Regions from separate parts of the Bacillus sp. PK3-037 genome, predicted to be linked through region 3. Evidence: riboswitches for the same ligand, from Rfam matches in the RefSeq annotation. Region 3 holds a riboswitch; each other region holds the start of a gene.
The links. Region 3 has a riboswitch for thiamine pyrophosphate ahead of thiT (energy-coupled thiamine transporter ThiT). Riboswitches for the same ligand answer to the same signal wherever they lie in the genome.
Positions count from the first base shown of each region.

Region 1: linked by a shared signal. The riboswitch ahead of thiC (phosphomethylpyrimidine synthase ThiC) and the one ahead of thiT (energy-coupled thiamine transporter ThiT) in region 3 are both predicted to bind thiamine pyrophosphate.
Region 2: linked by a shared signal. The riboswitch ahead of M1D69_RS12725 (acetylornithine deacetylase) and the one ahead of thiT (energy-coupled thiamine transporter ThiT) in region 3 are both predicted to bind thiamine pyrophosphate.

Region 1 is NZ_CP096408.1:3,174,619-3,177,896, forward strand. It holds gene thiC (phosphomethylpyrimidine synthase ThiC) at 1-1,577, opposite strand, end outside; TPP riboswitch at 1,710-1,817, opposite strand; gene M1D69_RS16365 (Type 1 glutamine amidotransferase-like domain-containing protein) at 1,886-2,578, opposite strand; gene M1D69_RS16370 (spore coat protein) at 2,680-2,904, shown strand; gene M1D69_RS16375 (spore coat protein) at 2,901-3,260, shown strand.
Region 2 is NZ_CP096408.1:2,496,957-2,500,234, reverse strand. It holds gene sigE (RNA polymerase sporulation sigma factor SigE) at 1-34, shown strand, start outside; gene sigG (RNA polymerase sporulation sigma factor SigG) at 174-956, shown strand; gene M1D69_RS12730 (ABC transporter ATP-binding protein) at 1,113-1,907, shown strand; TPP riboswitch at 1,916-2,018, shown strand; gene M1D69_RS12725 (acetylornithine deacetylase) at 2,110-3,278, shown strand, end outside.
Region 3 is NZ_CP096408.1:1,108,500-1,111,777, reverse strand. It holds rRNA gene M1D69_RS05675 (16S ribosomal RNA) at 1-891, opposite strand, end outside; TPP riboswitch at 1,366-1,467, shown strand; gene thiT (energy-coupled thiamine transporter ThiT) at 1,567-2,145, shown strand; partial or broken gene M1D69_RS05665 (N-acetyltransferase family protein) at 2,186-2,703, opposite strand; gene floT (flotillin lipid rafts scaffold protein FloT) at 2,730-3,278, opposite strand, start outside.

The DNA.
Region 1 (3,278 bases), 2.1 Mb from region 3:
TCATCATGATATTCAAGCGCTCTTTCCGGATCAAGCGACAGGTTAAATTGGTCTCGCCAGCGGAATTCAAAGCGGGCTTTTGATAAAGCGTCATCTCGTTTTTGCGCTCCCGGATGCCCTTTTGCAAGGTCAGCCGCATGCGCCGCAATTTTGTATGTAATAACCCCTTCCCGCACATCTTCACGGTTTGGCAGCCCCAGATGCTCCTTCGGCGTCACATAACAAAGCATGGCCGTACCGTACCAGCCGATCATCGCCGCTCCGATCGCTGATGTAATGTGGTCATAACCCGGTGCAATATCCGTCGTCAGCGGTCCTAGCGTGTAAAAAGGCGCTTCTTTACAGATTTCCATTTGTTTATCGACGTTCTCCTTGATTTTATGCATCGGCACATGACCCGGCCCCTCAATCATCACCTGAACATCATGCTTCCAGGCAATTTGCGTGAGTTCTCCAAGCGTCTCTAATTCAGCAAACTGCGCTTCGTCATTGGCATCGGCAATTGACCCTGGGCGAAGCCCGTCTCCAAGAGAAAAGGCAATATCATATGTTTTCATAATTTCACAGATTTCTTCAAAATGAGTATACAGAAAGCTTTCCTGATGATGAGCCAGACACCACTGTGCCATAATCGCTCCTCCGCGTGACACAATTCCCGTTGTCCGTTTAGCAGTTAGCGGCACATATCGCAGCAAAACACCCGCGTGAATCGTAAAATAATCCACACCCTGTTCAGCCTGCTCAATCAGCGTGTCACGGTAAATTTCCCATGTTAAATCCTCCGCTACACCGTTTACTTTTTCAAGCGCTTGATAGATCGGAACGGTGCCAACAGGAACCGGGCAATTTCGGATAATCCATTCACGCGTCGTATGAATGTCTTTCCCTGTGGAAAGATCCATCATCGTATCTGCTCCCCAGCGAATTGCCCACGTCATTTTTTCCACTTCTTCTTCAATCGAAGATGTAACCGCTGAATTCCCGATATTCGCATTAATTTTCACATGGAAATTTCGGCCGATAATCATTGGTTCACTTTCCGGATGATTAATATTTGCTGGAATAATCGCCCGGCCGCTGGCTACTTCCTCTCTGACAAATTCGGGAGTCACATGCTCACGAATAGCGATAAACTCCATTTCAGGGGTAATCATCCCCTTTTTCGCATAATGCATTTGAGTGACATTTTGACCCGTTTTCGCCCGCAGCGGCTTCCGCTTTAATCCGGGATAGCTTACATGAGGGTTAGCCTTTTTATAGCCGTTGTCTTCTGGCTTCACAGCACGTCCATCGTATTCCTCAACATCGCCGCGCCCAGTGATCCACTTGTGGCGAAGCGGTTTTAAACCTTCTTGAATATTAATTTTTACATCGGGGTCCGTATACGGTCCGCTTGTATCATAGACACGAACCGGCGCGTTTTCCTCTTCGCCGAATGATCCTGTCGTCGGACTGAGTTCGATTTCTCTCATCGGCACTTGAATATCCGGCGAAGCCCCCTCTACATATACTTTTTTACTCCCTGAAAAACTCGACATAATGGAAATGTTGGCTTGCTGCACTGAATGATTTTGCATCACTTATCCTTCCCCTCTCTTTGTTTGAAAGGACAAAATCAAGCCCATAACCAGCACAAAAAACCGGATTCAATTGAATGAACCCGGTTACAGTCAGAAAGAAACATATTATTGCAGTATTCAGCAATAATAAAAACAATTCCTCTACTTCCCCACGCTGGTACGAACCAGATCAGGTCCAAAGGGTTAAGAAGCATATCTTCTCTCTCAGCCCGTCAGCGGGCACCCCCAGTAACTATTAATTTCGCACTTATCGTATCATAAAAACAAACTGAAAAAAAGAGCAATGTATAAAATATTCAGCAAATTCAAGACAAATATGTAATCGGCAATGCTCTTTCAGAGATTTCATTTTCATGAAGCACCACCCGATACGCTTTTGCATCAGATCTTGAACTCACAGCCTGAAAAAACTGATCATCAATAAAATGAAGAGCTGCTCCATCATCCGCTGCATAACCGCTGCTCAACGCTTTCGCTGATATCATGTGATGATATGCAGGTCTCCGATCCTTTTCACCATCATAATGAGGACAAAAACTGCCTTGCAAAAAACCCAAGCTTTTCAAACCGGTCAGCGGTCCGGCAGAATCCGTCACACCTTCTTCAAACCAGCAGATCGCACCTGCACTTAATCCCGCTAAAATAATCCCGTTCTCCCAAGCTTTTTTCAATATGTGATCCAGTCCCCACTCCTTCCACAGCACCAGCAAATTTCTTGTATTTCCCCCGCCGACATAAATCACATCTTTCTCCATAATAAAGGAGGCTAAATCTGTTGTCGGCGGCTTAAATAAAGACAAATGAGACGGGTCACAATCAAGCTTTTGAAAAGCATGATAAAACCGCTGAACATAATTCTCCGCATCCCCGCTTGCCGTTGGCAAAAAACAAATGCGAGGTGAGGGCTGCTTTGATTGATTAATGATAAATTGATCAAGAACGAGATGATCTGGTTCCATTGAAAAACCTCCGCCGCCCATCGCAATAATCTGTTTCATCATTCGACTCCCCCAAGAAAATATTTTACCCATTATAGCACTTTCGCATAAAAGCATGATACAAGGTAAAAATACCTTTGAATCAGGAGGTGACCGAAAAAATGGAACAAGACCGTTTGGCAAACCACGAAACAGTTGATTTACACGAAATCCTCAACTTCAAAACCGTATGTTTACTTAAATCAAAAATGATGCAGGGACTGGTGTTCGATCAGGAACTGAGAGCCCTTATGGAGAAGGATGTACAGCAGTCTGTACGGGACGTAACTGAGCTTCAGAGCCTCTATCAAAAGGCCCCGACAATAACAGGAGGTGACTGTCATTGAACGATTTCTTAGACCCGAAAAACGCAAAAGGCATGCCTGACCTTACTGATTCAGCACTTGCCCTCGATTTCTTAATTTCCGTAAAAACCGGTATCAAAAATTATGCTGTCGCCATCACGGAAACCGCAAGCCCAGAACTCAGAACAGCATTGCGCAATCAATTGGACGCCGCTATTTACCTGCACGGAGAATTATCACAGCTCATGATGGAAAAAGGCTGGCTTTTCCCTTCTGACTTGGACAAACAATTTCAAATCGATATGAAATCAGCACAAACAGCCGTTGATATCGCCGGGCTAAAACTTTTCCCCGATCACACGAACCGTCTCGGAACATTCGCAACGCCCGATCACTAAACAATAAGGAGACATTAT
Region 2 (3,278 bases), 1.4 Mb from region 3:
AAGATTGCGAAAAGAATTCAACAAAATGGTGTAAAAAATTTTTGCGGGTTAATCCCTTGATTCTACAAGGATTTCCCAATTATGACTATTTTTCGGTTTGAGTGCAGTGCATATTTTTCCCACCCGAGGAGATACTTAACGTTGTACAGCAGCTCCTGTAGGGAGGGAAAAAAGTGTCGAGAAATAAAGTCGAAATCTGCGGGGTGGATACCTCCAAATTACCCGTACTCAAGAATGAAGAGATGAGAAAGCTGTTTAGGCAATTGCAGGACGAAGGTGATGATTCAGCCAGAGAAAAGCTTGTAAACGGGAACTTGCGTCTTGTCTTAAGTGTCATTCAAAGATTTAATAACAGAGGGGAGTATGTTGATGACTTATTTCAAGTCGGCTGCATCGGACTAATGAAATCCATTGATAATTTTGATCTAAGCCACAATGTTAAGTTTTCAACATACGCTGTACCTATGATTATCGGAGAAATCCGCAGGTATTTGCGCGATAATAACCCGATACGTGTCTCGAGATCACTCAGGGATATCGCATATAAGGCACTTCAGGTAAGAGAGCGGTTAATCAGTGAGACAAGCAAGGAGCCGACGGCAGAGGATATCGCCAAAGTTCTTGAAGTACCGCACGAAGAAATCGTGTTCGCACTCGACGCCATTCAAGATCCGGTATCTCTTTTTGAACCGATCTACAATGACGGCGGAGATCCGATTTATGTCATGGATCAAATCAGTGATGAACGCAACAAAGATACACAATGGATTGAAGAGCTGGCTTTGAAAGAAGGCATGAGAAGACTGAACGAGAGGGAAAAAATGATTTTAAGAAAACGGTTCTTCCAAGGAAAAACGCAAATGGAAGTAGCTGAAGAAATCGGCATTTCCCAGGCACAGGTGTCCAGACTGGAAAAGGCAGCAATTAAACAAATGAATAAGAATATTCATCAATAGCATGCACGCCGAAAGCCTTTAAAACAATTTCTGTTTTAAAGGCTTTTCTATTTGGAAACGAGCGGTTTACGTTTTCGAAAAAGTAAGGTATCCTAGTCCGTACACAGTTTTGTGAAAATTAAAATAATTATTCGGCTTGGAAAGAGGAGGACCACAATGATTTTGCAGCTTGACAATGTCTCACTAAAACGGAATGGAAAATGGATACTAAAGGATATTCACTGGAAAGTAGAAGAAAAGGAGAATTGGGTGCTTTACGGATTAAACGGAGCTGGGAAGACCGCGCTGTTAAATATGTTATGCTCTTACTATTTTCCGACAGCAGGCGAGATGCAGGTGCTTGGTCATGTATTCGGAAAAACGGAGCTGGGAGATAAACTCAGACGAAAAATCGGCCTTGTCTCAGCGGGTCTTCAGCAAAAATTGTATCCGGCAGATTCAGCTTTTGAAATTGCTCTAAGCGGGGCATATGCTTCGATTGGCTTGTATGAAACACCAAGTGCGGAAATCAGAGAAAAAGCGATTGCCCTGCTCGAGGACTTAGGAGCCATTGATTATGCCGACCGCCGCTACGAAACTCTTTCTCAGGGAGAGAAACAAAGAGCTTTAATCGCAAGAGCGCTAATGGCTGATCCGGAGCTGCTTATACTGGACGAACCAGTTACAGGACTTGATTTTATCGCCCGGGAAAAACTGTTAGATACGATTACGCACATTGCAAGCAGGGAAAATGCGCCGTCTATTCTTTATGTTACACATCATGCGGAAGAAATTTTGCCGATTTTTGATAAAGCCCTCTTGTTAAAAAAGGGAAAAGTTTTTAGGTCAGGACAAATGAAAGACATGCTGACAGACGAATCACTTTCTTCTTTTTTTGATACGCCGATCCGTGTATTCTGGAATCAGGATCGCCCGTTTTTAACAAGAGCTGAGCCGGTGACAAATGCATAACAACATACGATTCATCCTGGGGGTGCTTTCGAAGCTGAGAGAGACGCTTGTCTCAACCCTTATTGACCTGATCTGGATCATACCAGCGGAGGGAAGCGGTGAAAAAAGCGGAGAATGCAGCAGCTTGCACTCTGCTTTCTTTATTAAGCCGTTTCATGAATATGAAACGGCTTTTTTCTTATTAAAAATAGGAGCGGATAACATGATTGATCAAGTAGAGTCTTTACTAAAAAAAGCGGAAGAACAAAAGGACGAGCTCATTGAGCTTGCGAAAACGCTGATTTCTTTTAAAACACCGGCGCCGCCTGCGAGAAATACAGACAGCATCCAAACATGGATTGCGCAGTTTTTGCTTGAACGGGGCTTTTCCATCGACAAATGGGACGTTTATCCAGGAGATCCCAATGTTGTGGGTGTTTTAAAAGGAACAAATTCAGCCGCCTATCAAAGTTTAATCATCAATGGGCATGTCGATGTGGCAGAGGTAAAAGAGGGCGAGGACTGGGTGCATGACCCATTTTGCCCCAGTGAGAAAAACGGTTTCTTAATCGGCCGGGGCGCTTCAGATATGAAAGGCGGAATGGCCTGTGTGCTGTTTGCTTTAAAGCTGATTCGTGAAGCGGGCGTTGAGCTCCCGGGCGATTTGATTCTGCAATCGGTCATCGGGGAGGAAGTCGGAGAGGCCGGCACGCTTGAATGCTGCAAAAAGGGCTATCACGCAGACTTTGCAGTTGTGGCGGATACGAGCGATATGCATATTCAAGGCCAAGGCGGAGTGATTACAGGCTGGATCGAAATAAAAAGCAATCAAACGTTTCACGATGGAACAAGACGGAATATGATCCACGCTGGCGGAGGAACATTCGGGGCGAGCGCAATCGAAAAAATGGCAAAAATCATTTCTGGACTCGGTGAGCTGGAGCGACATTGGGCCATTATGAAAAGCTATCCCGGCTTTACCCCCGGTACAAACACCATTAATCCCGCTGTTATAGAAGGAGGCAGACATGCGGCCTTTATAGCGGATGAGTGCCGATTATGGATTACCGTCCATTTTTATCCCAATGAAACGCATGAAGAAGTGGCTGCTGAAATAGAAGATTACATCAACAGGCTGAGTGACAGTGATATTTGGCTGAGGGAAAACCGTCCTGTCTTCAAATGGGGAGGCTCTTCAATGATTGAAGAAAGAGGCGAAATTTTTCCGGCCTTGGAAGTTGATCCGGCTCATCCCGGCGTTTTAGCCCTTACGGCGTCACACGAGGAGATCAAACGGGACCGCCCCGTCATTGACGTTTCTCAAACCGTAACAGATGGGGGATGGCTTTATAATGCCGGTATTCCAAGCGTGATATACGGACCGGGCGATTT
Region 3 (3,278 bases):
GGCGGAGTGCTTAATGCGTTAGCTGCAGCACTAAGGGGCGGAAACCCCCTAACACTTAGCACTCATCGTTTACGGCGTGGACTACCAGGGTATCTAATCCTGTTCGCTCCCCACGCTTTCGCTCCTCAGCGTCAGTTACAGACCAGAGAGTCGCCTTCGCCACTGGTGTTCCTCCACATCTCTACGCATTTCACCGCTACACGTGGAATTCCACTCTCCTCTTCTGCACTCAAGTTCCCCAGTTTCCAATGACCCTCCCCGGTTGAGCCGAGGGCTTTCACATCAGACTTAAGGAACCGCCTGCGAGCCCTTTACGCCCAATAATTCCGGACAACGCTTGCCACCTACGTATTACCGCGGCTGCTGGCACGTAGTTAGCCGTGGCTTTCTGGTTAGGTACCGTCAAGGCACCGCCCTATTCGAACGGTACTTGTTCTTCCCTAACAACAGAGCTTTACGATCCGAAAACCTTCATCACTCACGCGGCGTTGCTCCGTCAGACTTTCGTCCATTGCGGAAGATTCCCTACTGCTGCCTCCCGTAGGAGTCTGGGCCGTGTCTCAGTCCCAGTGTGGCCGATCACCCTCTCAGGTCGGCTACGCATCGTTGCCTTGGTGAGCCGTTACCTCACCAACTAGCTAATGCGCCGCGGGTCCATCTGTAAGTGGTAGCCGAAGCCACCTTTTATGTTTGAACCATGCGGTTCAAACAAGCATCCGGTATTAGCCCCGGTTTCCCGGAGTTATCCCAGTCTTACAGGCAGGTTACCCACGTGTTACTCACCCGTCCGCCGCTAACATCAGGGAGCAAGCTCCCATCTGTCCGCTCGACTTGCATGTATTAGGCACGCCGCCAGCGTTCGTCCTGAGCCAGGATCAAACTCTCCGATAAATGGATCGCAGATTAAGTTCACCACATCCTGTGGCAACATCTGCGTGATCTGCATCGTGCAGACCTCAGTTTGACTGACTACGCACATCGCTGTGCGATTTATAATAAAACTTGAATTAACAGGTACGTTTTGTCTTGTTTAGTTTTCAAAGATCATCACCGCTCTCAATGAAGCAGCTTTACTAATATAACACTCAGCTTCTTAATTGTCAACAACTTTTTTTAAAAGTTGTTTAAAGCTTCTTGTTTTGTCTGCTGTTCATCAGCGACGTTTAATAATATAACACCTATAATTATTTATTGCAATAGTTTTTTAAAAAAAATCTATAAAACAATAAAACTGTAATCTTTCTTTATTCTATCTAACTTATAATGCTTTATAAAACATTTATCTATTAAAGAACATTTACCACAGGCAATGTCATCTTGTTGTTTTAACCTTTTTCTTGTATAGTAGAAACGAACTAAATATCCGATGACCACAAGGGGAGCATAAAAGCTGAGAGTGAGCGGTTTCGTTCTGACCCTTTGAACCTGTTAGTTAACGCTGGCGTAGGGATGTGGCAAAGTCAAATGAATTGCAGATTGTAAAGCAGTGCGTGGAACTTTCCTCATCCTTCCGCGTGCTGCTTTTTTGTGTCCTTTTGGATTGTCTATCGATGGAAGGGGATTTTTATGGCTCAATCAAGACAACTGGTACGTCTTATTGAAATTGCAATCATGACTGCTGCTGCTGTCATTTTAGACATCGTTTCCGGAATGTTTCTCCGTATGCCTCAAGGAGGGTCGGTATCCATCATGATGATTCCGATTTTTTTGATTTCTTTTCGCTGGGGAGTTAAAGCGGGGCTTACCACCGGTCTATTGACAGGTCTCGTTCAAATTGCGATCGGAAATCTATTTCTTCAGCACCCTGTTCAGCTGTTGCTTGATTACATTGCAGCGTTCGCCGCTGTCGGCATAAGCGGTTTTTTCGCTTCCGCTGTCCGCAAATCCGCCTTATCAAAAGCAAAAGGGAAATTGATCGTATCAATTATTTGCGCAGTTTTTATCGGCAGTTTTCTGCGTTATGCTGCACACGTGATTTCAGGGGCTGTATTTTTCGGCAGCTTTGCACCAAAAGGAACACCGGTATGGATTTACTCGTTAACTTATAATGCTACTTATATGGTTCCGTCATTCATCATCTGTGCGATTGTCCTTTGTTTATTGTTCATAACAGCTCCGCGCTTGCTGAAAACTGAAAAAGCTTAATCTAACAACCCCCAGCTACCTGTCCGCTGGGGGTTGTTTTTTATCTTTTGTTGAGCAGATTTTTTAATGAAGCGAGATCCGGCCAGCTATTTCTTTCATGCTTTCTCCTGCGATTTCAAAACTATCCTCGGCTGCTCTTTCAGGTGAAAACGACTGATAAAATGTAATCGAAGGATTCTCCTCTACGACCCAAACAAACATGCTCGTAAAGCCATGATCAAGCAAAAAATCTATTCCCTTTGTCAAAAGCGCTCTGCCCGCACCTCGCCGCTGTTTTTCTTCTAAAAGGTAAATGGCATACAACTCTCCGTCATAGCCTTTCTGCTCTGAACGAATTGGACCAAAAGATGCAAAGCCGAATACTGAACCTTCTTCATCTTCTGCTACAAAGACCCCCTTTAATGAACGGCTTTTCCATTTGGCTTCAAAATCCTTGTAGTTCAAACCATTTAAGTATTCAGCGGAGACAATGCCGCTGTATGTTGTCACCCAGCTGTCAACATGCACTTTTGCGATGGCCTTTATATCATCTAGTCGTGCTTCTCTTATAGTCACCATTCATTCTCTAATCCTTTCCGCAATGGTTATTCAGATTTTTGAACAGGCTTTGTTTCTTTTAATTCATTTGTCAGTTCGTTGATGCTCTGTTTGATGTTGCCTTTTCCTGAAAAGTTCTCAATCATTTCTTTTACGTCGATTCCCGAAGACGCTTTTAAGCTTTCTTGCAGACTGGACATTAAATTTGTCGCATAGCTTGTGACTTTGTTGGCGCCGCTTGAATCACCGTTTCCTCCTGTATCAACGACGGTGATCTTATCAATATTTGAAAGCGGTGCTGATACCTGTTTCGCGTATTCCGGAAGCATTTTGACAATCATATCGAAAATCGCAGCCTGACCGTACTGCTCAAAGGCAGCGGCAATTTTTTCTTTCGCTTCCGCTTCAGCAAGACCTTTTAAGCGAATAACCTCGGCCTCTGTCTCACCTTTTGCTTTTTCAGCTTCTGCTTTTGCAAGGCCGTCAATTCTGACCCTTTCAGCTTCAGCCTTCGCCATCGCTTCTATGCTGTATTTCTTGGCATCGGCTTGGGCTAGCTGTTTGGCTTTTTCAGCAGCGGCAGATTGCTCAACTGA